One region of the Thermopolyspora flexuosa genome, then DNA from elsewhere that is predicted to be linked to it. Evidence: riboswitches for the same ligand, from Rfam matches in the RefSeq annotation. Region 1 holds a riboswitch; the other holds the start of a gene.
What was found. A riboswitch is a leader RNA that binds a small molecule or an ion and turns the genes downstream of it on or off. The one in region 1 is predicted to bind glycine.
Positions count from the first base shown of each region.

Region 1 (10,725 bases):
GCGGCCAGCGCGCGCTCTGCACGTTCACGTACTGGCCGGGCCGGAAGGCGAGCGGGCGCTCCGGGCGCAGCGTGAGCACCGCGATGTCCCGGGTGCGGCGCTCGTGGCCGATAACCTCGGCGAGCCACCAGGCGGGCGGGTCGTCCGGCCCGGCGTCCGCCGCCTCGATCATCCGCTTCGCCACCAGGTCGAACGCCGCCGTCCAGGCCGCCTCGACCTCGGGCGACCAGGTCTCGGCGGCGAACCGCCGCAGCGTGGCGAGCAGCGCCTCGCCCATCGCCGCGTAGTGCTCGGGGAGCACGCCGTACAGCCGGTGCCCGCGGCCGAGCCCGGCCAGGTAGGAGGCGAGCTCCTCGGGGCTGTCGGCGCTGCGCACGATCCGGGCGAGCGCCTGGAACATCCGGTCGCGCTGGACGTCCATGGCCGGGGGAAACATGCCGCGAAGCTGTGGTTTCGCCGCGAAAAGGCGGCCGTAGAGATAGGCCATGGCCTTGTCCGCCACGGGTTCGAGGTACGCGAAGCTCTCCTTCAACAGATGTGGCTGCAGCGGCATTTCACACCACGACCCCCACGATCGGGAATATCCGATCCCTGTGCATTTCCGGCGGCCTGAATCACGGACATCTCTCACATCCCGGCACGTCCGGTCGCCTGGAGGCGAGTCTTTCACGTTTCCGAACGCCGCGGCACGCACCAGGGGGAAACGGGGTGAATTTCTGCGTCCGGTAGTGGGGGATCTGATTCCGCGAATGAACTCTCCGCTACCGGGACGCGTCCTGACAAAGAAAGGCGACTAATTTTCTTGTTTCATGTTCGGGCGGCGGTGCGGCGTGCCGCGGCGGCCGGGTGGGCCGGCGCGGGCCGGGAACGGGCCCGGGGCGCTCCCGGCCTGGCCGTACCCGGCCTCGGGGAACGGCCGGGGCGGCGGCCCGCCGGGAACCGAGGGAAAGGGCTGGGAAAAAGCGCGAGAAGAGTGACATTTGGGAAAAGGTGTGCGCCATGATGGGTGCGTTGCCCGGCAGGCGCCGTGCCGGAGCCGAGATCCGGGTGGCGTTCCGCGCGTGAACCACTGGGAGACCCCATGCCTCGACCGCTCATCGGTGTCACCGCCTACCTCGAAGCCGCCCGCTGGGGCACCTGGGTCCGCGAGGCGGTGCTGTCCCCGCCCGCGTACGCGCAGGCCGTGGAGAAGACCGGGGGCGCGCCGGTGATCCTCCCCCCGCTCGGCACCGGGGGAATCGACGACTACCTGCGCGGGCTCGACGGCATCGTCCTCGCCGGCGGCGTCGAGGTCGACCCGGCCACCTACGGCGAGGCCAGGGACGATCGCGTCCCCGAGCCGCAGCCGCACCGGGACTTCTTCGAGCTCGCGCTGTGCCGCGCCGCCGTCGAGGCCGGCCTGCCCATCCTCGCCATCGACCGCGGCATGCACGTGCTCAACGTGGCCCAGGGCGGCTCCCTCATCCGCTGGCTGCCTGACACGGTGGGGCACGACCGGCACGCCGCCGCGGCGCCGCACGCGCTCACGGTGAGCGTGTCGAGCAGGCTCGGCAAGGTGTACGGCGACCGCGCCGAGATCGCGTTCCGGCACCACCAGGCGATCAACCGGCTCGGCGCCGACGTGCTCGCCGTGGCCTGGGCCGACGACCGGATCGTCGAGGGCATCGAGCTGCGGGGACACCGGTTCGCCGTCGGCGTGCAGTGGCACCCCGAGCGCGGCGGCGACCTCGGCCTGTTCGCGGCCCTCGTCGAGGCCGCTGCATAGCCCCGCGCGCCGGGCTCAGGTCACCGGCGCCGCCCGGGGCCGGCGGGCGTGGTAGACGAACGCCGGGGGCAGGTTCCGCCAGATGGTACGGCCCGGCACCACCTCCTCGAACGCGGCGTGCAGCCGGTGCCGGAACCGGATCGCCGGGGCGAGCGGGCGGGCGTGCGCGTAGGAGAAGGTGGTGAACGCCCCGTCCGGCCGCATCGCGCGGAGCACGGCGTCGAGCAGCCGGGCCTGCACCCCCGCGGTGAACGACGCCCACGGCAGCCCGCTGACGATCACGTCCGCGGCCGGAACCCCGCGCTCGGCGAGCAGGTGCGGCAGCCGCGCCGCGTCGTCCACCACGAGCTCGACCTGCGGATGCCGCTCCGCCAGGCGGCGGGCGAGCCGCGGGTTGATCTCCACGGCGATGTGCCGCCCGCGCCCGCCCAGCCGGCGCTGGATCTCCGCGGTGAACGGGCCGGTGCCGGGCCCCAGCTCGACCACGACCGGATCGCCGCGCTCCAGGATCGGCGTGGCCACCGCCGCCGCCAGGTACCGCGAGCTCGGCATGATCGCGCCCGTGGTGACGGGGGAGCGGAGGAACTGTCCGAGGAAGAAGGCTGCTTCCGACGCCATGGCCGTACGGTAGGGGGATCGGCGCCGATTTCGGATTGGTTCCCGCAGATAACTGTTCTGGTCGCCCTGCCGTCCTTTGCGTCGATCGCCGCTCCGCGCGCATTGCTGTGCTTATTTGCGAGCAGATCTTTATCGCTGTCCGTTTCCCCGCCCCTCCGCGGCGGGACCGCCCGGGGCCCGGGTCTCCGGCGGCGGCGCCCTTCACCTGCGCGGGCGCGCCGGAGCGGACCTTATAGGGTCGAGCTGTGACTGGCGCGGAAGACCGAGTGTGGACGATCCCGAACGTGCTGAGCCTGCTCCGCCTGCTCGGCGTCCCCCTGTTCCTGTGGCTGGTCCTCGGGCCGCAGGCGGACGTGTGGGCGGTGCTCGTGCTCATCCTCGCCGGCCTGTCCGACTGGCTCGACGGCCGTCTCGCCCGCGCCTGGAACCAGGTGAGCAGGATCGGCCGGCTGCTCGACCCGCTCGCCGACCGGCTCTACATCCTCGCCACCCTCGCCGGCCTCACCCTGCGCGGGATCATCCCGTGGTGGCTCGCGGCCGCCGTGGTGGCGCGCGACGCCTTCCTGCTGTGGATCCCCCCGGTGCTGCGCAGGCTCGGGTACGGCCCGGCGCTGCCGGTGCACTTCGTCGGCAAGGCGGGCACCGCGAGCCTGCTGTACGCCTTCCCGCTGCTGTTCCTCGCCGGCCACGACGGCTGGTACGCCGAGCCCGCCCGGGTGCTCGGCTGGGCCTTCGCCATCTGGGGAACAGGTCTGTATTGGTGGGCCGGGGTGTTGTATGTCGTACAGGTACGCCGGCTCATCGCGGCGTATGCGGACGCGGGCGGCGAGCGGCGCGGCCGCGGGCGCGGCGAGGTGCAGACCACCGGAGGGTGACCCGTTGAAGGCCGTCGTGATGGCGGGCGGTGAGGGGACGCGGCTGCGGCCGATGACCGCCAACCAGCCCAAGCCGCTGCTGCCCGTGATCAACCGCCCCATCATGGAGCACGTGCTGCGGCTGCTGCGCCGCCACGGCCTCACCGAGACGGTCGTCACCGTGCAGTTCCTCGCCGCGCTGATCCGCAACTACTTCGGCGACGGCGAGGAGCTCGGCATGACGCTCCACTACGCCACCGAGGAGATGCCGCTCGGCACCGCCGGGAGCGTGCGGAACGCCGCCGACCGGCTCCGCGACGACCGCTTCCTCGTCATCTCCGGCGACGCGCTCACCGACATCGACCTCACCGACATGATCCGGTTCCACCGGGAGAACGGCGCGCTGGTCACCATCGGCCTCAAGCGCGTGCCCAACCCGCTGGAGTTCGGGATCATCATCGTCGACGAGCAGGGCCGGGTGCAGCGTTTCCTGGAGAAGCCCACCTGGGGCCAGGTGTTCTCGGACACCGTCAACACCGGCATCTACGTGATGGAGCCGGAGGTGCTCGACGAGGTGGCCACCGACCGGCCGGTCGACTGGTCCGCCGACGTCTTCCCCCGCCTGCTGGCGCGCGGCGCCCCGCTGTACGGGTACGTCGCCGACGGCTACTGGGAGGACGTCGGCACCCACGAGAGCTACCTGCGGGCCCAGGCCGACGCGCTGTCCGGCCGGGTGCGCCTGGAGTTCGACGCGTTCGAGCTGTCCCCCGGGGTGTGGGTGGCCGAGGGCGCCTCGATCGACCCCGAGGCGATCCTCAAGGGCCCGCTCTACGTCGGCGACTACGCCAAGGTCGAGGCCGGGGCCGAGCTGCGCGAGTACACCGTGCTCGGCAGCAACGTCGTGGTGAAGGGCGGCGCGCTGGTGCACCGCGCGGTGATCCACGACAACGTCTACATCGGCCCGGGCGCCACCCTGCGCGGCTGCGTGATCGGCAAGAACACCGACGTGATGAGCTCGGCCCGGATCGAGGAGAGCGCGGTCGTCGGCGACGAGTGCGTGGTCGAGGCCGAGGCGTACGTCTCCTCCGGGGTGAAGATCTACCCGTTCAAGACGATCGAGGCCGGCGCGGTGGTCAACACCAGCGTGATCTGGGAGTCCCGCGGCCGCCGCAACCTGTTCGGCCCGCGCGGCGTCTCCGGCCTGGTCAACGTCGAGATCACCCCCGAGCACTGCGTACGGCTCGCCACCGCGTACGCCTCCATGCTGAAGAAGGGCGACACCGTGGTCACCTCCCGGGACACCTCCCGGGCGGCCCGCGCCCTGAAGCGGGCGGTGATCGGCGCGCTCACCGCCGGCGCGATCAACGTGCTCGACCTGGAGGCCGCCCCGCTCCCGGTGACCCGGTTCCACACCGCCGCCGAGAACGTCGCGGGCGGCGTGGCGCTGCGCACCACGCCCGGCGACCCGCAGAGCGTGGACATCGTGTTCCTCGACGGCAACGGGGCCGACCTGTCCCGGGCCGCCCAGCGCAAGCTGGAGCGGATCTTCTCCCGCCAGGAGTACCGGCGCGCCTTCCCCGGGGAGATCGCCGAGCTGCGCTTCCCGCCGCGCGCGGTGGAGAAGTACGTCGACGCGCTGGTGCGGTGCGTGGACATGAGCGGGGTGCGCGAGGCCGGGATGAAGGTCGTGGTGGACTGCGCCGGGGGCACCGCCTCGCTGGTGCTGCCCGCCCTGCTCGGCCGGGTGGGCGTGGAGGTGCTCACCGTCAACAACCGGCTCGACCACACCGCGCCCACCGAGACCCTCGCCCAGCGGCGGCGCCACCTGCAGCGCCTCGCCGAGCTCGTCGGCTCCTCCCGGGCCGCGTTCGGCGTGCGGTTCGACCAGGTGGGCGAGCGCATCCTGCTGGTGGACGAGATGGGCCAGCTGGTCAGCGACGAGCGGGCGCTGCTCGTCGTGCTCGACCTCGTCGCCGCCGAGCGGCGCGGCGGCACGGTCGCCCTCCCGGTCACCACCACCCGGGTCGCCGAGCAGGTGTGCCGCTTCCACGGCGTGCAGGTGCGGTGGACCTCCACCGCGCTCGACGCGCTCACCTCGGCCGCCTCCGCCGACCCCGCGCTGATCTTCGCGGGGGACGGCCGGGGCGGGTTCATCGTGCCGGAGTTCGCCCCCACCGTGGACGGCTTCGCGGCCTTCCTCCGCCTGCTCGGGCTGGTGGCGCGCACCCGGCTGTCGCTCAGCCAGATCGACGCCCGCATCCCCGAGGCGAAGCTGCTGCGCCGTACCGTGCCCACCCCGTGGGCGGCGAAGGGCGCGGTGATGCGCTCGGTGGTGGAGGCCGCCGAGGGCCGCACCCTCGACACCACCGACGGGGTCCGGGTGGTGGAGGAGGACGGAAGCTGGGCCCTGGTGCTGCCCGACCCGGCCGAGGCGGTCACCCACCTGTGGGCCGAGGCCGACGACGTGGACGCCGCCCAGACCCTGCTGGACCGCTGGGCCGCCGTGGTCGAGCAGGCCGCCGGATCCTCCTGACCTCCGCCGGAAACCGCCGGTAAATTGGGGCGTGGAATTGCGCGCGTGCCGCGCGGCCGGCCGGGCGGCGCGGCCCGCGGCGAGTGGTGAAATTCACCCGCCCGGTTCCCCATACTGCACGCGCCCGCCGTGTCATAAGATCAATGAAAGTGGTGCGGATGCGGACGACGGACGAGGAGCGCTGTGAACGCTTGGTCTCCTGCGGCGGGCGGCGCCGGAGGGTCATCGACGACCGGCGCGCTCGGCTCTCCCGCGGTCGTGCCGGCCGCCGGGAGGATCATGTGCGCGGCGCGGCGGCATGGACCGCCCGCCCTTTCCGGCGGTACCTTTGGGGCCATCGCAAGGGTCGTTCCGCACTCCGTCTTGACCTTTGCGCCTCATCAGCGTAGGTTGCGGCATTCGCAGTCTGAGGAAGTCTTGAGAAGCGAAGAAGCGAGGCGCGCCCACAGCACCGTAGCCGCGACTTCGCGGTAGGAGGCCGAGCCGATCGATGCCCAGCGTCTACTGCACGCAGTGCGGTCATGCCAACCCCGGGGATGCCCGTTTCTGTTCGAGATGCGGGTCGCCTCTCGCCCTGCGCGGTGAGTCTCCCGGCGACACCACCTCGACGATCTCCATCGCGGGCATCGAAGCGCTGGACGCGGAGGCCACCGGGCAGTCGCTCATGCCCGATCGGTCGGCCCTCGAGGGGCTGCGGCCGGGCACCTCGCTCCTCGTCGTGCTCCGCGGCCCGAACGCCGGCAGCAGGTTCCTCCTCGACAGCGACCTCGTCACGGCCGGCCGCCACCCGGAGAGCGACATCTTCCTCGACGACGTCACCGTGTCCCGCCGGCACGCCGAGTTCTACCGGCGCGGCGGCCAGTTCACCGTGCGCGACGTGGGCAGCCTCAACGGCACCTACGTCAACCGGGAGCGCATCGAGGAGCATCCCCTGAAGGGCGGGGACGAGGTGCAGATCGGTAAGTTCCGCCTCGTCTTCCTCACGAGCGGGCAGCAAGGGGCGTAACGCCCATGGGTGAGGCGGCCGCACGGGCGTACATGAGCATCGGGGAGGTGCTCGCCCTGCTGCAGGGCGAGTTCCCCGACATCACCGTCTCCAAGATCCGTTTCCTGGAGGCCGAGGGGCTCATCGAGCCGCAGCGCACCCCGTCCGGCTACCGCAAGTTCACCCACGCCGACGTGGAGCGGCTGCGCTACATCCTCACCGCGCAGCGCGACCGCTACCTGCCCCTCCGGGTGATCAAGAACCACCTGGAGGACGCCGAGCAGGGCACCTTCCAGTTCCAGCGGCCCCGGCCGCTGGACGACCAGCCGCCGCCGGTCCCGGTACGGCTCAGCCGCGACGAGCTGCTCCGGTCGGCGGGCATCGACGGCGACACCCTCGACGAACTGGAGTCCTTCGGCCTGCTCGCCCCGAAGGGCCGCCGGTACGACGCCGAGGCGCTGCGGATCGCGCGCGCCGCCGGGGAGCTCGCCAGGTTCGGCATCCAGCCCCGGCACCTGCGGGTGATCCGCGCCGCGGCCGACCGCCAGGTGGCCCTCATCGAGCAGGCGATCGCGCCGCTGCTGCGCCGCCGTAAACCCGGCGCCGCCGCCCAGGCCGACGAGTCCGCCCGCGAGCTCGCCGGGCTGCTGCTCGACCTGCACACGGCTTTGCTCCGTGTGGGGGTTCGAGGCGTTCTCGGAAGGTAAGTCAACCTTCGGGGCACTATCGCCCCAGAGGGTGTTAGGTTGAATTGCGGCGAAGGTCCGCCGCGGGAAAGGAACGCGAAGCAGGCGTGCTGAGCGAACCGGCAATGCCGCCAGCGAAGGCTTCCCGCGACGCAAGCGAGAGGTGCTGAGCGGCCAGGGAGTGTGGAGTCGCCAGTGTTGCAGATGGAGGTTGTGGGCGTTCGCGTCGAGATGCCCTCGAACCAGCCGATCGTGCTGCTGAAGGAGGCGCACGGGGATCGGTACCTGCCGATCTGGATCGGGATGACCGAGGCGACGGCCATCGCGCTCGCCCAGGCGGAGGAGCCGCCGCCGCGGCCGCTCACCCACGACCTGTTCAAGGACGTGCTCGAGGCGCTCGGCGTGCGGCTGAGCACGGTGAACATCGTGGCGTTGCGTGACGGCATCTTCTTCGCGGATCTGGTGTTCTCCAACGGCGTGGAGGTGAGCGCGCGACCGAGCGACTCGATCGCGCTCGCCCTGCGCACGGGGGCCACCATCTACGCGGCCGAGGAGGTCGTGCGGGAGGCGGGGGTCACCATCCCCGACGACCAGGAGGACGAGGTGGAGAAGTTCCGCGCGTTCCTCGACACGGTCACCCCCGAGGACTTCGGCCGGGCCGGCTGAGGCCGGACGGTACGGCCCGCCGGCAGGGGGCGGCGAGCCGTGGGTTGGGCCCGGTGTGCGCCCTGGGCGGGGCGGCCGGGCGATCGGCGTGGCGCGGGGTTCCGGCGTGCCCGGCGGCGAGTCCGGCGAGCGGCCGCGGAACGGGGGGAACCACCGCGAAAGCCACCCGGGTGGATTGCTCATTTCGGGTATTTACGCTTCACGACGCGCCGAGCGGGATCGTTGACTGCGGATGGTCACGGTCCTACGGTGCATGTGAAACCACGGTTGTCGCTCACGAACCCCCAGATCAGACCGTGGGATGAGAGAAAGCCGGAGGTCCGCGTGGCGGTCAGCAGCGGCGAGAACAAGACGGCCGGCCGGCCCGATCCGGCGCAGCGCGAATCGGCGCGGGAGCGCGCGGGCGAGCAGGGTCTGCTGTTCGACGAGCGGCCCTCGGCGCTGCCCGAAGACATGGGCTACCGCGGTCCGGTCGCCTGCGCCGCGGCCGGGATCACCTACCGGCAGCTCGACTACTGGGCCCGCACCGAGCTGGTGCAGCCGAGCATCCGGGCGGCCAACGGGTCGGGCTCGCAGCGGCTGTACAGCTTCCGCGACATCATCGTGCTCAAGGTGGTCAAGCGCCTCCTCGACACCGGGGTGTCGCTGCAGCAGATCCGCACCGCCGTACAGCACCTGCGCACCCGGGGGGTGGCCGACCTGGCCCAGATCACGCTGATGAGCGACGGGGCCAGCGTGTACGAGTGCACCTCGCCGGACGAGGTGATCGACCTGCTGCAGGGCGGCCAGGGCGTGTTCGGCATCGCCCTCGGCCGGATCTGGCGTGAGGTGGAGGGCACGCTGGCCGAGCTGCCCGGGGAGCGCGCGGTGGCCGACCCCGCGCAGCGGGACGACCACCCCGACGACGAGCTGGCCCGGCGCAGGCGGGTACGCCGCACCGGGTAACCTCGGGGCGGTAACCTCGGGCGCAGCACCACCCGTCGCGCAGTATCCGGATCCACACAACCGCATACCGACATCCGACGGCCGACGACCTCACGCGGGAGAGACCGCGGCCCCGGGCCGCGGCGCCGAAGGAGCAACGTCCCCGGAAACTCTCAGGCAGCCGTACCGCGTGAGCGAGGCGACTCTGGAAAGCGGGTGCGCCCGGCCGGGCACACCTCACCGAAGGTGCAAATCCCCGACCATCCGGGGATGAAGCTCTCAGGTGCCGATGACAGAGGGGGAACGGAAAACCGCACGCGCCCGGTCCCGGCGGCCAGGGGCGCGGATCCGACCCGCTCAGGAGGTCTCGATGACCGATCGGTCACCGCTTGCCGAACTCGCCGCACCGCCGTTCGCCACCCGGCACATCGGCCCTGACGACGCCGAGCGCGAGCGCATGCTCCGCACGGTCGGGTACGCCTCGCTCGCCGAGCTGCTCGAGGCGGCCGTGCCCGAGGCGATCCGCACGGCCACGCCGCTGCGGCTGCCGCCCGCGGTCTCCGAGACCGAGGCGATCGCCGAGCTGCGGAGGATCGCCTCCCGCAACCGGGTGGTCACCTCGATGATCGGCCTCGGCTACCACGGCACGATCACCCCCGCGGTGATCCGCCGCAACGTGCTGGAGAACCCCGGCTGGTACACCGCCTACACCCCCTACCAGCCGGAGATCTCCCAGGGCCGGCTGGAGGCGCTGCTCAACTTCCAGACCATGGTCGCCGACCTCACCGGGTTGCCGATCGCCAACGCCTCCCTGCTCGACGAGGCGACCGCCGCGGCCGAGGCGATGACCCTCGCCCGCCGGGTCGCCCGGCGCGGTGGCGCGTTCGTCGTGGACGCCGACGCCCTGCCGCAGACCAAGGCGGTGCTGCGCACCCGGGCCGAACCCCTCGGCATCGAGCTGCGCGAGGCCGACCTCGCCGGCGACCTGCCCGAGGGCGAGGTCTTCGGGGTGCTCGTGCAGTACCCCGGGGCGGGCGGGGCGATCCCCGACCTGCCGCGCATCGCCGCCCAGGCCAAGGAGCGCGGCGCGCTCGTGGTCGTCGCGGCCGACCTGCTCGCGCTCACCCTGCTGGAGGCCCCCGGCGAGCTCGGCGCCGACATCGCCGTGGGCACCACCCAGCGGTTCGGCGTCCCGCTCGGCTTCGGCGGCCCGCACGCCGCCTACATGTCGGTGCGGGACGGCCTGCAGCGGCAGCTGCCCGGACGCCTGGTCGGGGTGTCGGTCGACTCGGCCGGCCGTACCGCCTACCGGCTCGCCCTGCAGACCCGCGAGCAGCACATCCGCCGGGAGAAGGCGACGAGCAACATCTGCACCGCCCAGGTGCTGCTCGCCGTGGTGGCGAGCATGTACGCCGTCTACCACGGGCCCGACGGGCTGCGGCGCATCGCGCGGCGCACCCACCGGTACGCCGCGGTGCTCGCCGAGGGGCTGCGCCGGCTCGGGGTGCGCGTGGTGCACGGGCAGTTCTTCGACACCGTGCTCGCCCACGTGCCCGGCCGGGCCGACGCCGTGGTCGCCGCCGCCCTCGACCGCGGGATCAACCTGCGCCGGGCGGACGCCGACCACGTCGGCGTCACCTGCGACGAGACCACCACGGCCGACCACCTTCAGGCGGTCTGGGCGGCGTTCGCCG
Region 1 covers NZ_VFPQ01000001.1:2,710,825-2,721,549, reverse strand. The annotation lists gene FHX40_RS11480 (globin domain-containing protein) at 1-553, opposite strand, end outside; gene FHX40_RS11475 (gamma-glutamyl-gamma-aminobutyrate hydrolase family protein) at 1,082-1,765, shown strand; gene FHX40_RS11470 (class I SAM-dependent methyltransferase) at 1,781-2,383, opposite strand; gene clsA (cardiolipin synthase ClsA) at 2,629-3,258, shown strand; gene FHX40_RS11460 (mannose-1-phosphate guanyltransferase) at 3,263-5,770, shown strand; gene FHX40_RS11455 (double zinc ribbon and FHA domain-containing protein) at 6,261-6,776, shown strand; gene ftsR (transcriptional regulator FtsR) at 6,782-7,462, shown strand; gene FHX40_RS11445 (bifunctional nuclease family protein) at 7,637-8,107, shown strand; gene FHX40_RS11440 (MerR family transcriptional regulator) at 8,432-9,052, shown strand; glycine riboswitch at 9,138-9,230, shown strand; glycine riboswitch at 9,231-9,337, shown strand; gene gcvP (aminomethyl-transferring glycine dehydrogenase) at 9,402-10,725, shown strand, end outside.

Region 2 (10,725 bases), 1.1 Mb from region 1:
GCCAGCCCCAGAAGTCCCCGGCCTCGTCGGCGACCGGTGCGCCGGGTCCGGGCTGGACCCGGCCGCGCAGCGCGCGGTGGAACGCGTGCGAGTGCACGTTGGCGAGCCCGGGCAGGGTGAGCCCGGCGAGCCGTACCGCGTCCGGCGGGGCGGGCACGCCGGGCACGACGTCGGCGATGCGGTCGCCCTCGACCCGCACGAGCACGCCCTCGGCCACCTCGCCCTGCGGCAGCCAGGCGAGCTCGCACCAGTACAGTGCGCCGTGCGCTGGGCCGTTCTGCGCGCCGTCCGGCGTGGGGACGCTCATGTCGCCGCTCACGTCCACATCACCTCACCCCGCTCCTCCCCCGCCGGTCGCGCCGATCACTCCCCCGTCCGGTGCCCCCGCCGTACCCCGCCCGTGCACAGGTCCTCGAGCACCGCGGCGAGCGCGACCACGCCGGCCTGGCAGTCCTCGGGCTCGGCGTGCTCCTCGGGCGAGTGGGACACCCCGGTGGGGTTGCGCACGAACAGCATCGCGCTGGGGATCCCGGCCGCGGCGAGGATGCCCGCGTCGTGCCCCGCGCCGGTGGGCAGCACCGGTACGGCACGGCCGTCGTCGCCCCGGGCGGCGGTCCCGTTGCCCGCCGCCTTCCCGGCGCCCCGGCCCGGCCGCCTGCCGTTCTCCCCGCCGCCCGCCCGGCCGGCCTCCTCCAGCGCCCGGCCGGCCACCCAGGCGACCCGGTCGCGCAGCGCGACGTCGAAGGCGACGAGCGGGATCCACGACTCGCAGGTCACCTCGTGGCCGTCGGCGAGCTCGGCGACGAGGCGGCGCACCGCGGCCTCGTCCGCGCCCCGGGCGTCGAGCCAGGCGGTGACCCGGCCGGGGATCGCGTTGGCGTTGCCGGGCTCGACCCGCACCTTGCCGAAGGTGGCGACCACGCCGTGCTCCCGGGCGGCCTCGCGGGCGGCGAGCACGGTGGCGGCGAACGGCAGCATCGCGTCCCGGCGGTCGTTGAGCGCGGTGGTGCCCGCGTGGTCGGTGCGGCCGCGGAACTCGAACCGCCAGCGGCCGTGCGGCCAGATCGCGCTCGCCACGCCCACCGGCGCGCCGAGCGGGGCGAGGCCGCGCCCCTGCTCGATGTGCAGCTCGACGAAGACCCCGATCCGGCGCATCGCCTCGTGGTCCCGGCCGAGCGCGTACGGGTCGCGCCCGGCGCGGGCGAGCACGTCGGTGAGGGTGTCCCCGGCGTCGTCGGCGAGGGCGCGCGCCCGGCGCGGGTCGAGCAGGCCGGCCAGCAGCCGGGAGCCCACGCACGGCACGCCGAACCGCGCGCCCTCCTCGTCGGTGAAGCACACCACCCCGATCGGCCGGGCGGGCGCGAAGCCGCGGTCCCGCAGCCGGTCGATCGCAGCGAACGCGGAGGCGACGCCGAGCGGCCCGTCGAACGCGCCGCCGTCCCGCACCGAGTCGAGGTGGCTGCCGGTCACCACGCCGGGGCGCTCGTCCGGGTCGCCCCACCAGGCCCACAGGTTGCCGTTGCGGTCCTCGTACCGGTCGAGCCCGCGCCGGTCGGCCTCCTGCGCGAACCACTCGCGCAGCTCCAGATCCGCGGGTGACCAGGCGTCGCGCCGGTAGCCGCCGGTCCGCCCGTCCCGGCCGATCCCCTCAAGGGCGCGCCACATGCCCTGGAGGCCCTGGCTCTCCGCGCTCATCACCATGCCCGTCCCCCTCGGGTCCGTCCGTCTCCGGTGCCACCCGTCGCCGCCCGCGTCGCCGCACCGTGGGGGCCTCGGCGGATACGCGGGGGTCCGTGTGGCCTTTCCCCGATCCCGGCGTCTCCACGCATCGCGGGCGCCGCGTCGGGCGAGGTGCGTGCCCGCGCGCGGCGGGCGAGCCCGCCGTGGGGGATTGCGCGCGCGATCGGCCGGGATCCGTGCCCGGTCAGGCCTCGCGCATCGGGATGCGTACGGCGTGCTCCTCCGCGACCTCGATGGCCCGATCGTAACCCGCGTCGGCGTGCCGGATGACGCCGGTCGCCGGGTCGTTGCTCAGCACCCGGGCGATCTTCTCGGCGGCGAGCGGGGTGCCGTCGGCCACGGTGACCTGCCCGGCGTGGATGGAGCGGCCGATGCCGACCCCGCCGCCGTGGTGGATCGACACCCAGGAGGCGCCCGAGGCCACGTTCACCATCGCGTTGAGCAGCGGCCAGTCCGCGATCGCGTCCGAGCCGTCGGCCATGCCCTCGGTCTCCCGGTACGGCGAGGCGACCGAGCCGCAGTCGAGGTGGTCGCGGCCGATCACGATCGGCGCGGCGAGCTCGCCGCGGGCGACCATGTCGTTGAACCGCTCGCCGGCCCGCTCCCGCTCGCCGTACCCGAGCCAGCAGATGCGGGCGGGCAGGCCCTGGAAGGCGACCTTCTCCCCGGCGAGCCGGATCCACCGGGCGAGCGACCGGTTCTCCGGGAACAGCTCGAGCACGGCCTGATCGGTGCGGGCGATGTCGGCCGGGTCGCCGGACAGCGCCACCCAGCGGAACGGGCCCTTGCCCTCGCAGAACAGCGGGCGGATGTAGGCGGGCACGAAGCCGGGGAAGTCGAAGGCGCGGTCGTACCCGGCGAGCCGCGCCTCGGCCCGGATGGAGTTGCCGTAGTCGAACACCTCGGCCCCGGCGTCGGCGAACCCGACCATCGCCGCCACGTGCCGGGCGATCGACTCGCGGGCGCGGCGGACGAATCCGGCCGGGTCCTTCTCCCGCTCGGCGGCCATGTCGCGGAACTCGGCGCCGAGCGGCAGGTAGGTGAGCGGGTCGTGCGCGCTGGTCTGGTCGGTCACCACGTCGATCTCGGCGCCGCGGCGCAGCAGCTCGGGCACGACGTGCGCGGCGTTGCCCTCGACGCCGATCGACAGCGGGCGGCGCTCGTCGCGGGCGGCGTAGGCGAGCCGCAGCGCCTCGTCGAGGTTCTCGGCGCGCAGGTCGAGGAAGCCGTGGCGCAGCCGCCGCTCGATGCTGCGCGGGTCGCAGTCGACGCAGATCGCCACCCCGCCGTTCATCGTGATCGCGAGCGGCTGGGCGCCGCCCATGCCGCCGAGGCCCGCGGTGAGGGTGATCGTCCCGGCGAGCGAGCCCTCGTCCGGGCGGATGCGCGCGGCGACCGCGGCGAAGGTCTCGTAGGTGCCCTGCAGGATGCCCTGGGTGCCGATGTAGATCCACGAGCCCGCGGTCATCTGGCCGTACATGGTGAGCCCGGCCCGCTCCAGCCGCCGGAACTCCTCCCAGTTCGCCCACTCGGGCACGAGGTTGGCGTTGGCGATGAGCACGCGCGGCGCCCACTCGTGGGTGCGCAGCACGCCCACCGGCCTGCCGGACTGGACGAGCAGGGTCTCGTCGTTCTCCAGGTCGGCGAGCACGCGGAGGATCGCCTCGAGGCTCGCCCGGTCGCGCGCCGCCTTGCCGGTCCCGCCGTACACCACGAGCTGCTCGGGGTGCTCGGCGACCTCGGGGTCGAGGTTGTTCCGGAGCATCCGGAGGGCCGCCTCCTGCGGCCAGCCCTTCGCGGTGCGCACGGGCCCGCGGGGTGCCCGGAGAGGAGCACTGGAGGACGCCATTGTCCGCCCCTTTCTCTCGTCGTCCGCGGGCCGTCGCGCCACGGGATCGCCGGGCGCGTGCCCTCGGACGGTGGTACGGCCGGCCGCCCGTGCCGGATCCGGGGGGATCGGGCGGGGGCGCGATCGGGGGTGGGGCATCCCGGCGGCCCGGCCACAGGGATGCCCCGATATCGCGCCGCCAGTCCCGGAACGCCCCGCACGAGCGATAACCGGGTACCGGATCTCTAGCGAAGGAGAGGCTCCGCCTTGGCGGAGGTTCCCGCTTTCCCGGGCCGTCAATCCCGCGGGCGGCAGGTGCCCGAACCATCCCGCTTCGCGCCGCCGTCCGGATCAGGCTTCGCCATACCCTCGGACGACGTTCGCCGGTATGCCCGGTAAATCGCGACATCACGGTTACTCGGCGCGTTCGCACGCCCGGCGGCCGGGCGCCGCGGCGGCTCTGCCGTACCGGCCGCGGCCGGGGCGGGACGGGCCTCGGGCGCGGCCGTTGCGCCGGTACGGGGTGCGCCCGGAGGCGCGCAGTCGGTCGGCAAGCGCATATCGGGTGCCCGGCCGAATGATCAGATCAGCTTCCCTTTTTCCTCACCACCGTAATGTCAGGATCGCCAATTCCTACGCACCGCCGTAATGTCAAGGTCGCTGATTGATCTTGGAATTCCGGAGGCGCGATCCCGGGCACGATCACCCGATTCCACGGTTCCGGCGACGGGCGAACAGGCGGCCCCTCGAGAACCGGCGCGGCCTCGCCATGAGCGGCGCGGAGATCCTGCACCGCAGGCCGTACCCCCACGCGGAGTACCGCAAGAAGGTCATCGAGCGGCAGATCGAGCCGATGCACGGGTGCGGCATCCGGGTGCGCCCGGACGGCAGACCCGGCGTGCGGGCGGCGCGCTCAGCCGATCCGCCGCACCGACCCCCGGACCACCACCTCGCCCGGCACGGCGACCACGCGCCCCCGGTACGGCTCGGCCGCGGGCGCCGGCCGCAGCGCGAGGTCGAGGGCGCGCTCGCCCATCCCCTCGGCCGGCGGCCGCACCGTGGTGAGGTCCGGCGAGCCGGCGTGGTCTCCGAACCCGGCCAGGGAGAGCGCGTCCGGCACCGGCACGCCGCGGGCGCGCAGCGTGTCGAGCGCGCCGAGGGCCATCGCGTCGCTCACCGCGAACAGGCACGTCGCATCGGTCCCCTCGGCGAGCAGGCGCTCGGCCGCGGCCCGGCCGCCGTCCCGGTCGCAGGCGGCGTGCAGCACCCGCGGGGCGGGCAGCCCGGCCCCGATCAGGCCCGCGGTGAACCCGGCCACCCGCTCGCGCACCTGCGGCAGCTCGGGCGGCCCGGCGAGCACGGCGAAGCGGCGGTGCCCGAGGGCGGCGAGCGCCTGCGCCAGCCGGGAGGCGCCGCCGCGGTCGTCGGGCACGACCAGGTCGACCGGCAGGTCCCCGAGCGGGCCCGCGCCGGGATCCGCCGCAGGCAGCTCCCGGGCGACGCACGCCACGCGGCCGCCGATCGCCTGGTAACGCTCCAGCTCGGCGCGGAGCCCGGATGCCACCGGCACGGCCACGGCGTCGACCCCGGCGAGCACGATCGCGCGGGCCCGCTGCGCGCGCAGGGTCGCGAGATGGGCGATCTCGCGTTCCGGGTCCCCCCGGCCCGCGCCGACCAGCACCGCGAGGCCGTCGCGCTCGGCGGCGCGCAGCACGCCGTCGGCGAGCGCGGCGAAGTACGGCTCGGCGAGGCCGGGCACGACGAGGCCGACGAGGTCGCTCGCGCCGTGCGCGAGGGTGCGGGCCACGAGGTTGGGGGTGTAGCCGAGCTGCCGGGCGGCCTTCTCCACCCGCTCGCGCAGCTCGCTGCCGACCCGGCGCGCGCTCGCCGGGCCGAGCACCCGGGACGCGGTGGCGAGCGAGACCCCGGCGAGGCGCGCCACGTCGTCGAGGGTGACCACCCCGCGCGGGTTCCGGGCCGTGCGGGTCCGCGCGCCGCGCCCGGCGCCCCGGGCCGCCCGGCGGCGCCCGCCGCCGTCGTGGGACGCGAGGCGCCCGTCCCGCCCCGGCGCCCGCCCGCCGCCGGGGACGCCGTCGGCCCGCGCCGCCTCCGCCGTACCGCCGCCCGGACCGGAACCGGCGGCCGCTCGTCCGTCCGGCGGGCCGGAGCGGGTGAGGCCCGCCCGGTCCCCCGCCCCCGTCCCGCCGCCGTCGGGCGCCCGGCCGGATAATCCGGCTAATCCACCGGTCGCCGACTCCTCGTGCACGTCCGATGACCCGTCGTGCCGATCCGTGGACGTACGATCACCCACGACGTTCCGCCCTATGACCACGTCTGTGCGCCTTCCGCCGCATTGTGGTTGTGGAGTCAAGTATCTCCCGTCCGGAGGGTGGACGTCAGCGGAGGTAACGGGGCGGACGGCGGCGGCGCAGCGCCCGCGGCGGCACGAAGCGCCGCTTGCGGGCCGGGACGCGGGGGCGCACCCGCCTGGCCCGCCGCGGCCGGTCCGCGGACGCGGTGATCGACGGCAGGTCGTGGCGGCCGGAGAGGAACTCCTGGAACGCGATCTTGGCGCGGATGACCGGCCGCCGCCAGCGGACCTCCCGGCGCATCGCCTTCGCCATCTTCCCCGGGTTGGGGCGGCGCGCGCCCGGGGCGAAGAACCAGCGGGCCCACGGCGAGCCCGGGCGGGCGAGCCGGATCGCGCCCACCACGAGCAGGACCGGCACGAACAGCCCGACCAGCCCGGTCCAGATCTTGCCCTTGAGCAGGGTGATGACCGCGAGCACGAGGTTGAGCACGAGCACCGCGACGGCGAGCCCGCCGTGCACCGGCACGCCGCCGATGCTCTCCCAGGTGAGCGGGCGCAGGCCGAGCAGCAGCAGCCCGGTCATCGCGACCGCGACGAACACCGCGTCGACCGAGGTGCGCCCCTCCTCCGACCAGTACACGTCGCGCAGGTGGAGGATGAGCGCGAACTCGTCGAGCACGAGCGCGGAGCCCACGCCGAAGACCGCCGCGGCGAACGCGTACCAGCCGGTGGAGTGCGCCGAGACGAGCAGCCCGGTCACCCCGCCGACGAGCATGAGCACCACGCCGAACACCACATGGTGGATGTGCAGGTCGCCGATGCTGACGTTGCGGAACCAGCCCACGCCCGCGCGGATCAGCCGCACGTGCACCCGGGTGACCACGAACGCGAGGATGAGCGCCACGAAGAAGCAGAACAGCGGCAGCCGCCGCTGTTCGACGATGGTCTCCTGGAACCACGTCAGCACGTTTCGGTCACCCCCCGGTCGGTCGACCCCGTCCCCAATCCCACCATCACCCGGGCGATGGCCGGACCGCGCGCGGGCCGCCGGGGAGGCGGGCGGGCGGGAGCGGCCGTGCCGTACCGACCGGCGGAAACACGGATTCGCCGCGCCCTCTGGCGGAAACCGCCCATCCTGCTACGCTGGCGGTGACACCGTGGATTCCGCGCGGGAGAGTGCCCCGGCAGCCGGTCGGGGCCGCCGAAGGAGCAATCCCCTCCCCGAGAACCTCTCAGGCCAACGAACCGCGCGGAAGTGGTGCCCTCTGGAAAGCAGGCCGGCACGGCCTCGCCGAAGGTGAAAGTCCGGTAAAGCCCGGGCGAAGCTCTCAGGCACAGATGACAGAGGGGGAGGATGCCCGACGATACTGCCCGCATCCGACCCAGCTGAGGTGCCGCAGCATGTCCCGATCCACACCGCTCCACGGCGTGCACGAGAGCCTCGGTGCGACCATGGTCGACTTCGCCGGATGGCGCATGCCGCTCCGGTACGGCAGCGAGTCCGCCGAGCACCGCGCCGTCCGCACCGCGGCCGGGCTGTTCGACCTGTCCCACATGGGGGAGATCTTCGTCACCGGACCTCAGGCCCCCGCGGCGCTCGACCACGCGGTGGTGAGCCGCGTGTCCGGGCTCGCGCCCGGCCGTGCCCGCTACACCATGCTCTGCGCGCCCGACGGGGGCGTGCTCGACGACCTGATCGTGTACCGGCTCTCCGCCGAGGAGTTCCTCGTCGTCGCCAACGCGGCCAACGCCGAGCGGGTCGCCGCCGAGCTCGCCGCCCGGGCTGACGGCTACGACGCGGTCGTCGCCGACCGGTCCGCGGCGCACGCGCTGCTCGCCGTACAGGGGCCGCGCTCCGCCGAGGTGCTCGCCGCGGCCGGGGTCGCCGACCTCGACCTCGGCGAGCTGCGGTACTACGCGGTACGGCCGGCGAAGGTGGCCGGGATCGGCGCGCTCGTGGCGCGCACCGGCTACACCGGCGAGGACGGGTTCGAGCTGTTCGTCGCCACCGACGACGCGGTGCGGCTGTGGCGGGCGCTGGCCGCGGCGGGCGAGCCGTACGGCCTGTGCCCGGCCGGGCTGGCGGCGCGCGACACGCTGCGGCTCGAGGCGGGGATGCCGCTGTACGGCAACGAGCTGACCACGGAGGTCACCCCGTTCGACGCCGGCCTGGGCCGGGTGGTGGACTTCGGCGACCCCGGCGAGCCGCGGGAGTTCGTCGGCCGGGCGGCGCTGGAGGCCGCCCGGGACGCCGCGGACGGCCCGCGCCGCCGCCTCGTCGGCCTCGTGGCGCGGGGACGGCGGGTCCCCCGGCGCGGGTACGCGGTGGTGAACGCCGCCGGCGGCGCGGTCGTCGGCGAGGTGACGAGCGGGGCGCCCTCTCCCACGCTCGGCAAGCCGATCGCGATGGCGTACCTGACCGGCCCGGCGATCGGACGGATGATCGGTAACGTGGCCGACGAGCGGATCGAAGGCCTGGCGGTGGACATCCGCGGCAGGCACGAGCCGGTCGACGTGGTCGATCTGCCCTTCTACAGGAGGAACAGGTGAGCAGCATCCCTGAGGAGCTCGGGTACAGCAAGGAGCACGAGTGGGTGGCCGGGCTCGACGACGGCCGGGTGGTGACGATCGGCATCACCGCGTACGCGGCCGAGCAGCTCGGCGACGTGGTGTACGTGCAGCTCCCCGAGGTGGGCGCCACGGTCCAGGCCGGTGACGCGGTCGGCGAGGTGGAGTCGGTCAAGTCGGTGAGCGACGTCTACTGCCCGGTGAGCGGCGAGGTGGTGGAGATCAACGAGGCGGTCGTCGACGACCCCTCGCTGATCAACTCCGATCCGTACGGCGAGGGCTGGCTGTTCAAGGTGCGCACCACCGGCGAGGCCGAGGAGCTGCTCAGCGCCGAGGAGTACGCGGCGCTCACCGCCGGCGACTCCTGACCGGGCTCGTTCGTCCTGTCGTGGCCCGCCTCCCGCGGGTGGGCCACGCGGCCGATCCGGCCTCTGGCTCGCGCCGACCTGGCCCGGTATAACCGGACGTACCACTCAGAGCAGATCAAACAGGGCGTCACGCGCGCCGCACCGACCGGGCGTGCGCGGGCGCCCGCCGGCAGGGGACCCGCCGACCCGACCGGGGCCGGCGGCGACACCGATACGGCCCACCGGCCGGAAAGGCGTGACCCATGGCCATCAGCGTCTTCGACCTGTTCAAGATCGGCATCGGCCCGTCGAGCTCGCACACCGGCGGCCCCATGGTCGCCGCGCACCGGTTCGCCCGCCTGCTGCACCGCGAGGGCCTGCTGGACAAGACCCGCCGCGTCCGGGCCGTGCTGTACGGCTCGCTCGGCCTCACCGGCAAGGGGCACGGCAGCGACAAGGCGGTGCTGCTCGGCCTCGCCGGGGAGACGCCCGAGCGCGTCGACGTCGACACCGCCGACGAGCGGGTGGCCGCGATGCGCGCCTCCGGCACGGTCCCGCTGCTCGGCACCCACGAGATCCCCTTCGTGGTCGGCGAGGACCTCGTCTTCGAGCGCGGTACCTCGCTCCCCCGCCACCCCAACGGTATGCGGTTCTCCGCCCTCGACGGCACGGGTGACGTGCTGCTGGAGAAGGTCTACTACTCGGTCGGCGGCGGCTTCGTGGTCGACGAGAACGCCACCGGCCCCGACCGCATCAAGCCCGACGACACGGCCCTGCCGTACCCGTTCACCACCGCGGCCGAGCTGCTCGCCCACTGCGCCGAGACCGGCCTGTCGATCTCCGGCGTGATGCTGGAGAACGAGCGCGCCTTCGGCCGCGACCCCGGCGAGATCCGCTCCCGCCTGCTCGAGCTGTGGCGGGTGATGACCGAGTGCATCCGCCGCGGCTGCACCCGCGAGGGCGTGCTCCCCGGCGGCCTCAAGGTCCGCCGCCGCGCCGCGCAGCTCTACCGGCGGCTGCAGAGCGAGGCCCCGGAGAAGGACCCGCTGCAGACGATGGACTGGGTGAGCCTGTTCGCCCTCGCGGTCAACGAGGAGAACGCCGCGGGCGGCCGGGTCGTCACCGCCCCCACCAACGGCGCCGCCGGGATCATCCCCGCCGTGCTCAGCTACTACGACCGCTTCGTCCCCGGCTCCGACGACGACGGCATCGTCCGCTTCCTGCTCACCGCGGGCGCGATCGGCGTGCTGTTCAAGGAGAACGCGTCGATCTCCGGCGCGGAGGTCGGCTGCCAGGGCGAGGTCGGCTCCGCCTGCTCCATGGCCGCCGCCGGCCTCACCGAGGCCCTCGGCGGCACCCCCGAGCAGGTGGAGAACGCCGCCGAGATCGGCATCGAGCACAACCTCGGCCTCACCTGCGACCCCATCGGCGGCCTCGTCCAGATCCCCTGCATCGAACGCAACGCGGTCGCCTCGGTCAAGGCGATCGCCGCCTCCCGCATCGCCCTCCGCGGCGACGGCCACCACTTCGTCTCCCTGGACAAGGCCATCGCCACCATGCGCGCCACCGGCCGCGACATGCTCGACAAGTACAAGGAAACCAGCCGCGGCGGCCTCGCCGTCAACGTCATCGAGTGCTGAGCTGCCGGTGATCGGCTTTCCGGCCTGGGCGGCACCGTCATTTCTCTCATGGGCGGGCGGCGCCCGTGATTCGCGCAAGCGAATGTGGTGTCGGTGCGCTCGGTGAGGCACCTACCACGTATCCATTCCCCCACCGCCGCATGCCGAAGAACTCTCACAGATCGTCACACGCGCCACGAGATATCCCCGGGCATGACGACCGTGGACTGCGTGTTCTGGATCCGCCATTTCATGGCGATGTTCCGTGATCACATCTCTGCGGGCCTGGAACGGAGCCCACGTGATTCACGC
Region 2 covers NZ_VFPQ01000001.1:3,856,168-3,866,892, forward strand. The annotation lists gene FHX40_RS16325 (formimidoylglutamate deiminase) at 1-307, opposite strand, end outside; gene FHX40_RS16330 (allantoate amidohydrolase) at 364-1,695, opposite strand; gene hutU (urocanate hydratase) at 1,925-3,589, opposite strand; gene FHX40_RS16340 (LacI family DNA-binding transcriptional regulator) at 4,482-5,879, opposite strand; gene FHX40_RS16345 (hypothetical protein) at 5,965-6,846, opposite strand; glycine riboswitch at 7,039-7,137, shown strand; gene gcvT (glycine cleavage system aminomethyltransferase GcvT) at 7,281-8,429, shown strand; gene gcvH (glycine cleavage system protein GcvH) at 8,426-8,815, shown strand; gene FHX40_RS16360 (L-serine ammonia-lyase) at 9,058-10,434, shown strand.
Region 2: linked by a shared signal. The riboswitch ahead of gcvT (glycine cleavage system aminomethyltransferase GcvT) and the one ahead of gcvP (aminomethyl-transferring glycine dehydrogenase) in region 1 are both predicted to bind glycine.